Regions from separate parts of the Bradyrhizobium sp. SEMIA genome, predicted to be linked through region 1. Evidence: riboswitches for the same ligand, from Rfam matches in the RefSeq annotation. Region 1 holds a riboswitch; the other holds the start of a gene.
The links. Region 1 has a riboswitch for S-adenosylmethionine ahead of metX (homoserine O-acetyltransferase MetX). Riboswitches for the same ligand answer to the same signal wherever they lie in the genome.
Positions count from the first base shown of each region.

Region 2: it holds a riboswitch for S-adenosylmethionine, as region 1 does, so the genes downstream of both, FOM02_RS42695 (O-succinylhomoserine sulfhydrylase) here and metX (homoserine O-acetyltransferase MetX) in region 1, are expected to answer to the same signal.

Region 1 covers NZ_CP046601.1:3,051,779-3,055,186, reverse strand. The annotation lists gene metW (methionine biosynthesis protein MetW) at 1-310, opposite strand, end outside; partial or broken gene metX (homoserine O-acetyltransferase MetX) at 313-1,514, opposite strand; SAM riboswitch at 1,606-1,685, opposite strand; gene FOM02_RS14990 (chorismate mutase) at 1,906-2,754, shown strand; gene hisC (histidinol-phosphate transaminase) at 2,786-3,408, shown strand, end outside.
Region 2 covers NZ_CP046601.1:8,919,513-8,922,920, forward strand. The annotation lists gene FOM02_RS42690 (2'-deoxycytidine 5'-triphosphate deaminase) at 1-1,055, opposite strand, end outside; SAM riboswitch at 1,136-1,215, shown strand; gene FOM02_RS42695 (O-succinylhomoserine sulfhydrylase) at 1,290-2,477, shown strand; partial or broken gene FOM02_RS42700 (SGNH/GDSL hydrolase family protein) at 2,545-3,408, opposite strand, start outside.

The DNA of each region.
Region 1 (3,408 bases):
GCGTCTGCGACAGGATCACGTAGTCGAAGGCATCGTCGGGATAGTTGACAAGGTCGGTGTCGGCATCGCCCTGCACCACCGCGAGGCCCTTGGCAACGCAGCGGTTGACGCCCTCGCGCGACAATTCGATGCCGCGGCCATCGACGCCGCGCATCTCCAGAAGCTGAAGCAGATCGCCGTCACCGCAGCCGACGTCGAGCACTTTCGAGCCGGGCTTGACCATCTCGGCGACCAGCAGATGGTCCGCACGGAAATGCGCGGATTGCTCCGCAGTGAACCCATTCAACGGCAGCACTTCCTGTACAGACATCGCTAGCTGTCCTTGCCCGTGAGCCCGCGGGCCTTGCCTGCCGATTGCAGGAAGGCGCGGGAGATGTCGAAGAATTCGGGAACGTCGAGCAGGAAGGCGTCGTGGCCGCGGTCGGTCTCGATCTCGGCGAACGACACCCGCGCGCTCGACGCGTTCAGCGCATGCACCAGCGCGCGCGATTCCGAGGTCGGGAACAGCCAGTCGCTGGTGAAGGAGACCACGCAGAAGCGGGTCTGGATTCCCGCGAACGCCTTCGCCAGCACGCCGCCGTGATCGGCGGCGATGTCGAAATAGTCCATCGCGCGGGTGAGATAGAGATAGGAGTTGGCGTCGAAGCGCTCGACGAACGAGGAGCCCTGGTAGCGCAGATAGGACTCGACCTGGAAGTCGGCGTCGAACGAGAAGGTCGGCAGCTCGCGGTCCTGCATGCGCCGGCCGAATTTCCGGTGCAGAGCCGCGTCTGACAGATAAGTGATGTGCGCGGCCATGCGCGCGACCGCGAGGCCGCGATGCGGATGAAGACTGCGATCGGCATAGCCGCCATTGTGCCAGTCGGGATCCGCCATCACGGCCTGGCGGCCAAGCTCGTGGAAGGCGATGTTCTGCGCCGAGTGCCGCGTCGAGCAGGCGATCGCGAGCGCGGAGAACACGCGGTCAGGATAGGCCGCGGTCCATTGCAGCACCTGCATGCCGCCCATCGAGCCGCCGACCACCGCGAAGAGCGTGTCGATGCCGAGCCGGTCGATCAGCATCGCCTGCGCGCGCACCATGTCCGGAATGGTGATGACCGGAAAATCGAGCCCCCACACCTTGCCGGTGGCGGGATTGATCGAGGCCGGCCCCGTGGAGCCCATGCAGCCGCCAATCACGTTGGAGCAGATGATGAAGTAACGGCTGGGATCGATGGGGCGGCCCGGCCGACCAGCGTGTCCCACCAGCCGGGCTTGCCGGTGACGGGGTGCAGATTGGCGACGTGCTGGTCGCCGGTCAGCGCATGGCAGATCAGAACGGCGTTGGAGCGATCGGCATTGAGCTCGCCATAGGTCTGGTAGGCGATCTGAAACGGAGCCAGATCGACGCCGCAATCGAGCCGCAGCGGCTGATCTGCGCCGAAACGCGCGACCTGCGAACTCGGGTGATCGACCTCGTGCGAGCGCTCATCGGCGCTGATCGCAGGACTCGGAATCGACTTGACGCTACCCATCTGATCATCGACCTCGTTTGCGATCGGACTTCAGACCGCTACTTGCATCAGGCCATGAAAAACCCGGCCTGAACGATAGGTTCGGCCGGGATCGGAAGCGTCCCCGGCCTGTTTAGCGAGTTTTTTAACGTGGCTGCAAGCCGGCCGGCTCAAATGACCACGGAACAGGCAAAATCTACTGTCTTGGGCGGTTTTCGTCAAGTCGCGGCCCGGATTAACCAAAATCGTCCTTGAAACGCCGGCCGAAAAGGTCGTCATTTCTCTTTGCTTTCGCCGCCCTGACTGCCTAATCAGGACATCGACCGCAACGGAATCCGGCTAGCCCATTGGCCTGCCCGATCCGCATTGGAACGCCTCTCAACGGCACTTCGCAGAACAGCATCCGGCAGATATGTCCCAACGTCCGCCCGCGCCACCATCGCTCCAGGAATTGCGCAAGGAGATCGACGCGATCGACGCGGACATGCATCGCCTGCTGATGCAACGCGGCGACATCATCGACCGCCTGATCCAGGTGAAGCAGACCCAGGAGGTCGGCTCCGCGTTCCGGCCTGCGCGCGAAGCCGCGATGATGCGCGACCTCGTGCAGCGCCATCGCGGCATCCTGCCGCTCGACACGGTCGAGAGCATCTGGCGCGTGATCATCTCGACGTTCACCTACGTGCAGGCGCCGTTCTCGGTGCATGCCGACATCTCCGTAAGCGAGCCGGCGATGCGCGATTCCGCGCGATTCCATTTCGGCTTCACCGTGCCTTACGTCGCGCATTTCAGCGCACAGGCTGCGGTCGAGGCGGTGGCGAAATCCAAGGGCGACCTGGCACTGGTCTCGGCGACGTCGAGCCGCACGCCGTGGTGGCTGGAGCTGGAAGCGGAAGGCGCGCCGAAGATCATCGCGCGGCTGCCTTTCGTCGAGCGCGCCGATCATCCGGCGGCACTGCCGGTGTTCGCGGTCTCGCGCGTCGCCGACAGCGCGCTGGTGACGGAGGTCGAGACCTTCAGCGTGCGTGTCTCGGGGTGGAACGCCGAGGTCGCGCGGACCCTGTCGCCGCTCGCCGAGATCGTGGCGGTGCCCGATACCGCCTTTGACGGAGCCGCGCTGCTGGTGTCGGTCACGAGCGCAACCAGCATCGACAAGATCAAGGCTGCCCTGATCGAAGCAGGGGCCTCGGTGCGCTCCACGGCCCTCGTCGGCAGCCACGCAACGCGCTATACGGTGACCCCGACCGGGTCGAAATCGTAAGTCTCGCGCCCAGCCACTTTCGGAGTTGAAGATGTCCCGCCCCGTGCCGAATCCCGGCATTCTCGATATTGCGCCCTACACGCCCGGCAAGAGCCCGGTGCCGGAGCCGGGCCGCAAGGTGTTCAAGCTCTCGGCCAACGAGACGCCGTTCGGACCATCACCGAAGGCGATCGAGGCCTTCAAGCGCGTGGCGGATCATCTGGAGGATTATCCGGAAGGCACCTCGCGGGTGCTGCGCGAAGCGATCGGCCGCTCGTTCGGGCTCGATCCGAACCGCATCATCTGCGGCGCCGGTTCGGACGAGATCCTCAACCTGCTTGCCCACACCTATCTCAGCCAGGGCGACGAGGCGATCTCGACCACCCACGGCTTCCTGGTCTACCCGATCGCGACCATGGCGGTTGGCGCCAAGAACGTCATCGCACAGGAGACCAACCTCACCTGCAACGTCGACGCCATCCTCAAGGCGGTGACGCCGAAGACGAAGCTGGTCTGGCTCGCCAATCCCAACAATCCGACCGGCACCTATGTGCCGTTCGACGAGGTCAAGCGCCTGCGCGCCGGCCTGCCGTCGCACGTGCTGCTGGTGCTGGATGCCGCCTATTCCGACTACGTTTCACGCAACGATTACGAGATGGGGATCGAGCTGGTCGC
Region 2 (3,408 bases), 3.8 Mb from region 1:
CGCGCGAGCATCTTTTCATAGACGAGACGGCCGACGATCTGGCCGTGCTCGAGGATGAACGGCACCTCGCGCGAGCGCACTTCCAGCACGGCGCGTGCGCCCTGCCCCCCAGCGCCGGCATAGCCGAAGCCGGGATCGAAAAAGCCGGCATAGTGTACGCGGAATTCGCCGACCAGCGGATCGAACGGCACCATCTCCGCGGCGTAATCCGGCGGCACCTGCACCGCTTCCTTGGAGGCGAGGATATAGAACTCGCCGGGGTCGAGGATCAGGCTACCATCAGGACGGGCCGAGATCGGCTCCCAGAAATCTTCCACCGCATAGCCGGCGCGGCGATCGACATCGACGACGCCGGTGTGGCGCTTGGCACGATAGCCGACGAAGCCGTTGGCCTTCTCGCCAGAGAGATCGACCGAGACGGCGACGCCGCCGGAGAGATCGGCATTGTCGATGTCGACGAGGCGCTCGGCAGCATGCAAGCCGTCGAGCTCGTCGGCATTGAGGATGGCGTCACCAGTGCGGAAGCGCACCTGCGACAGACGCGAGCCCTCGCGCACCAGCACCGGAAACGTCTTCGGGCTGATCTCGGCATAAAGCGGGCCGTGATAGCCGGCGCCGATCATGTCGAAGCGGCGGGTGCCGTCAGCGATGACGCGGGTGAAGACGTCGAGCCGGCCGGTCGAGCTCTTGGGGTTCGCGGCCGCGACGATCTCCGGCGGCAGCGCCAGGCTCTCGAGCAGCGGCACGATGTAGACGCAGTTGGTCTCCAGCACCGCACCGTCGGCGAGGCTGAACTCATGCAGCTTCAATTCGTCGATGCGCTCGGCGACGGTGGCGCCGGGGCCTGGCAGGAAGCTGGCGCGGACGCGATAGGCGATGTCCCCGAGGCGCAGATCGAGGCTTGCCGGCTGGATCTGGCTTTCGACGAAATCGTATTCGGGCAGGATGAGGCCTGCTTCCGCCATCGCCGCGATCATGCGGTCGGGCAGGATACCATTGGCGTCGGCGGCAACCGTAAAGCTCAACCGGGGGTCCTCATCAGGGGGCAAACGCATCCGGACATGCCGGAAATACTAGCCTTTTACGGCTATCCGATGGACGCCTTGACGGAAAGGGCATTGCGGAATATGAGCATCACTTATCCCGTGGTGATTTGAGCCGGCCGGCTTGCAGCCACGTTAAATAAGTCGCTAAACAGGCCGGGGACCTCTGTGATCCCGGCCCGTGGAGATATCCAGGCCGGTTTTTTTGTGACCGTTTTCGACGAGGCGGTCATATCGGAGGGTCCTATGTCGAAGTCGCCTGCCAACTACCGTCCCGAAACCCGCCTGGTCCATTCCGGCACCCTGCGCTCGCAATATGGCGAGACGTCGGAGGCGCTGTTTTTGACGCAAGGCTACGTCTACAACAGCGCCGAGGAGTGCGAGGCGCGGTTCAAGGGCGAGGACCCCGGCTTCATCTATTCGCGCTACTCCAACCCGACGATCGCGATGTTCGAGCGCCGCATGATCGAGCTCGAAGGCGCCGAAGCCGCCCGCTCGGCGGCAACCGGCATGGCCGCGGTGACCACGGCGATCCTGGCGCCGCTGAAGGCCGGCGATCACGTGGTGGCCTCCCGCGCCCTGTTCGGCTCGTGTCTCTACGTCATCCAGGACCTCTTGCCGCGCTACGGCATCGAGACCACGCTGGTCGACGGAGCCAATCTCGACGAGTGGCAGCGGGCCGTAAGGCCCAACACCAAGACGTTCTTCCTGGAGAGTCCGACCAACCCGACGTTAGACGTGCTCGACATTCCCGGCATCGCCGAGATCGCGCACAAGGGCGGCGCGCGGCTCGTCGTCGACAACGTGTTCGCGACGCCGATCTGGCAGAGCCCGCTCGCGCTGGGCGCCGACGTCGTCGTCTACTCCGCGACCAAGCACATCGACGGCCAGGGCCGCTGCCTTGGCGGCATCATCCTGTCGTCGGAAGCCTTCATCGCCGAGCACATCCACAATTTCATGCGCCAGACCGGCCCGTCGATCTCGCCGTTCAACGCGTGGGTTCTCCTGAAGGGCCTTGAGACGCTCGGCGTGCGCGTGCGCGCGCAGACCGATACGGCTGCGCGGATCGCAGAGGCACTGGCGAGCCATCCGAAGATTTCGCGGCTGGTCTATCCCGGTCGCGCCGATCATCCGCAGGCGGCGCTGGTGAAGAAGCAGATGCGCGGCGGCTCGACGCTGGTCGGCTTCGAGGTCAAGGGCGGCAAGGCGGCGGCGTTCCGCGTGCTCAACGAGCTCAAGCTTGCGAAGATCTCGAACAATCTCGGCGATGCCAAGAGCCTCGTCACGCATCCGGCGACCACGACGCATCAGCGCCTGAAGCCGGAAGACCGTGCCGCGCTCGGCATCAGCGAGGGATTCATCCGTTTCTCCGCAGGCCTCGAGCATGCGGACGATCTGATCGAGGATCTGACGGCGGCGCTGGAGAAGGCGTGACGGGCGAATGGCGAATAGTGAGTGGCGAATAGATCTCTATTCGCTACTCGCCATTCCCTATTCGCTTCTACATCGGCCGATACGTCCGCACGTCAGCGGGCACGTTCACGCCGATCTTGATCTGGCCGACTGAGCGGATGATATCGTCGCCGAGCAGCTGGGCGAAGCAGGCGTAGCCCCAATCGTTCATGTGCAGGCCGTCGGCGATCACGAAACTCTCGACCGGAATCGATTGGTTCTCGTGCCAGTCGCGCATCACCTCGAAGCGCGGGAAAATGCCGACGTGACGGAGCTCGGCGACCTTGCCGAGCAGCTTCACCATCTTGCCGGCGCTCTCCTTGCGCTGGTTGACGGCCGGCGAATATTGCGGATCGACCAGCACGATGTCGGCGCCGCCGGCGGCCTGGATGCGGGCGATGCCGTCCTCGACCATCTTGGCGGTGTCGCCGGGATCGAGGTTGCGCAGCACGGCGTTGGTGCCGACCTGCCAGATCACCAGATCCGGATGCACGTCGATCACCTCCTTCTGGAGGCGCTTCATCATCTCGGGCGCGTCCTCGCCGCCGACGCCGGCATTGACGACGGTGATGTCCGCGGTCGGATATTGCCGGCGCAGCTGCGCGGCGAGACGGTTCGGATAGTTGAACTCCGGGGAGCTCGCACCAAATCCCGCGGTCGACGACGAGCCGAACGCGACGATGACGACGGGCTGGCCGGCGACGAGCTTGCTTGCGACATGCGGCAGCGAGCCCATCGCCTTCGGGCCGCCCTTGTTCGCGTCCTTGGGAGGCAGGCAAGGCACGCGGCTAAGGATGTCGCCGGCGGATTTCGCGACCTGCTTCACCTTGTCGATGGCACGCGATGTGATACCGCGCTGCTCGGGTGACGTCGCGGCGACGGTGGTCTGGGCGGGCGGTGCGGAATTAGCCGA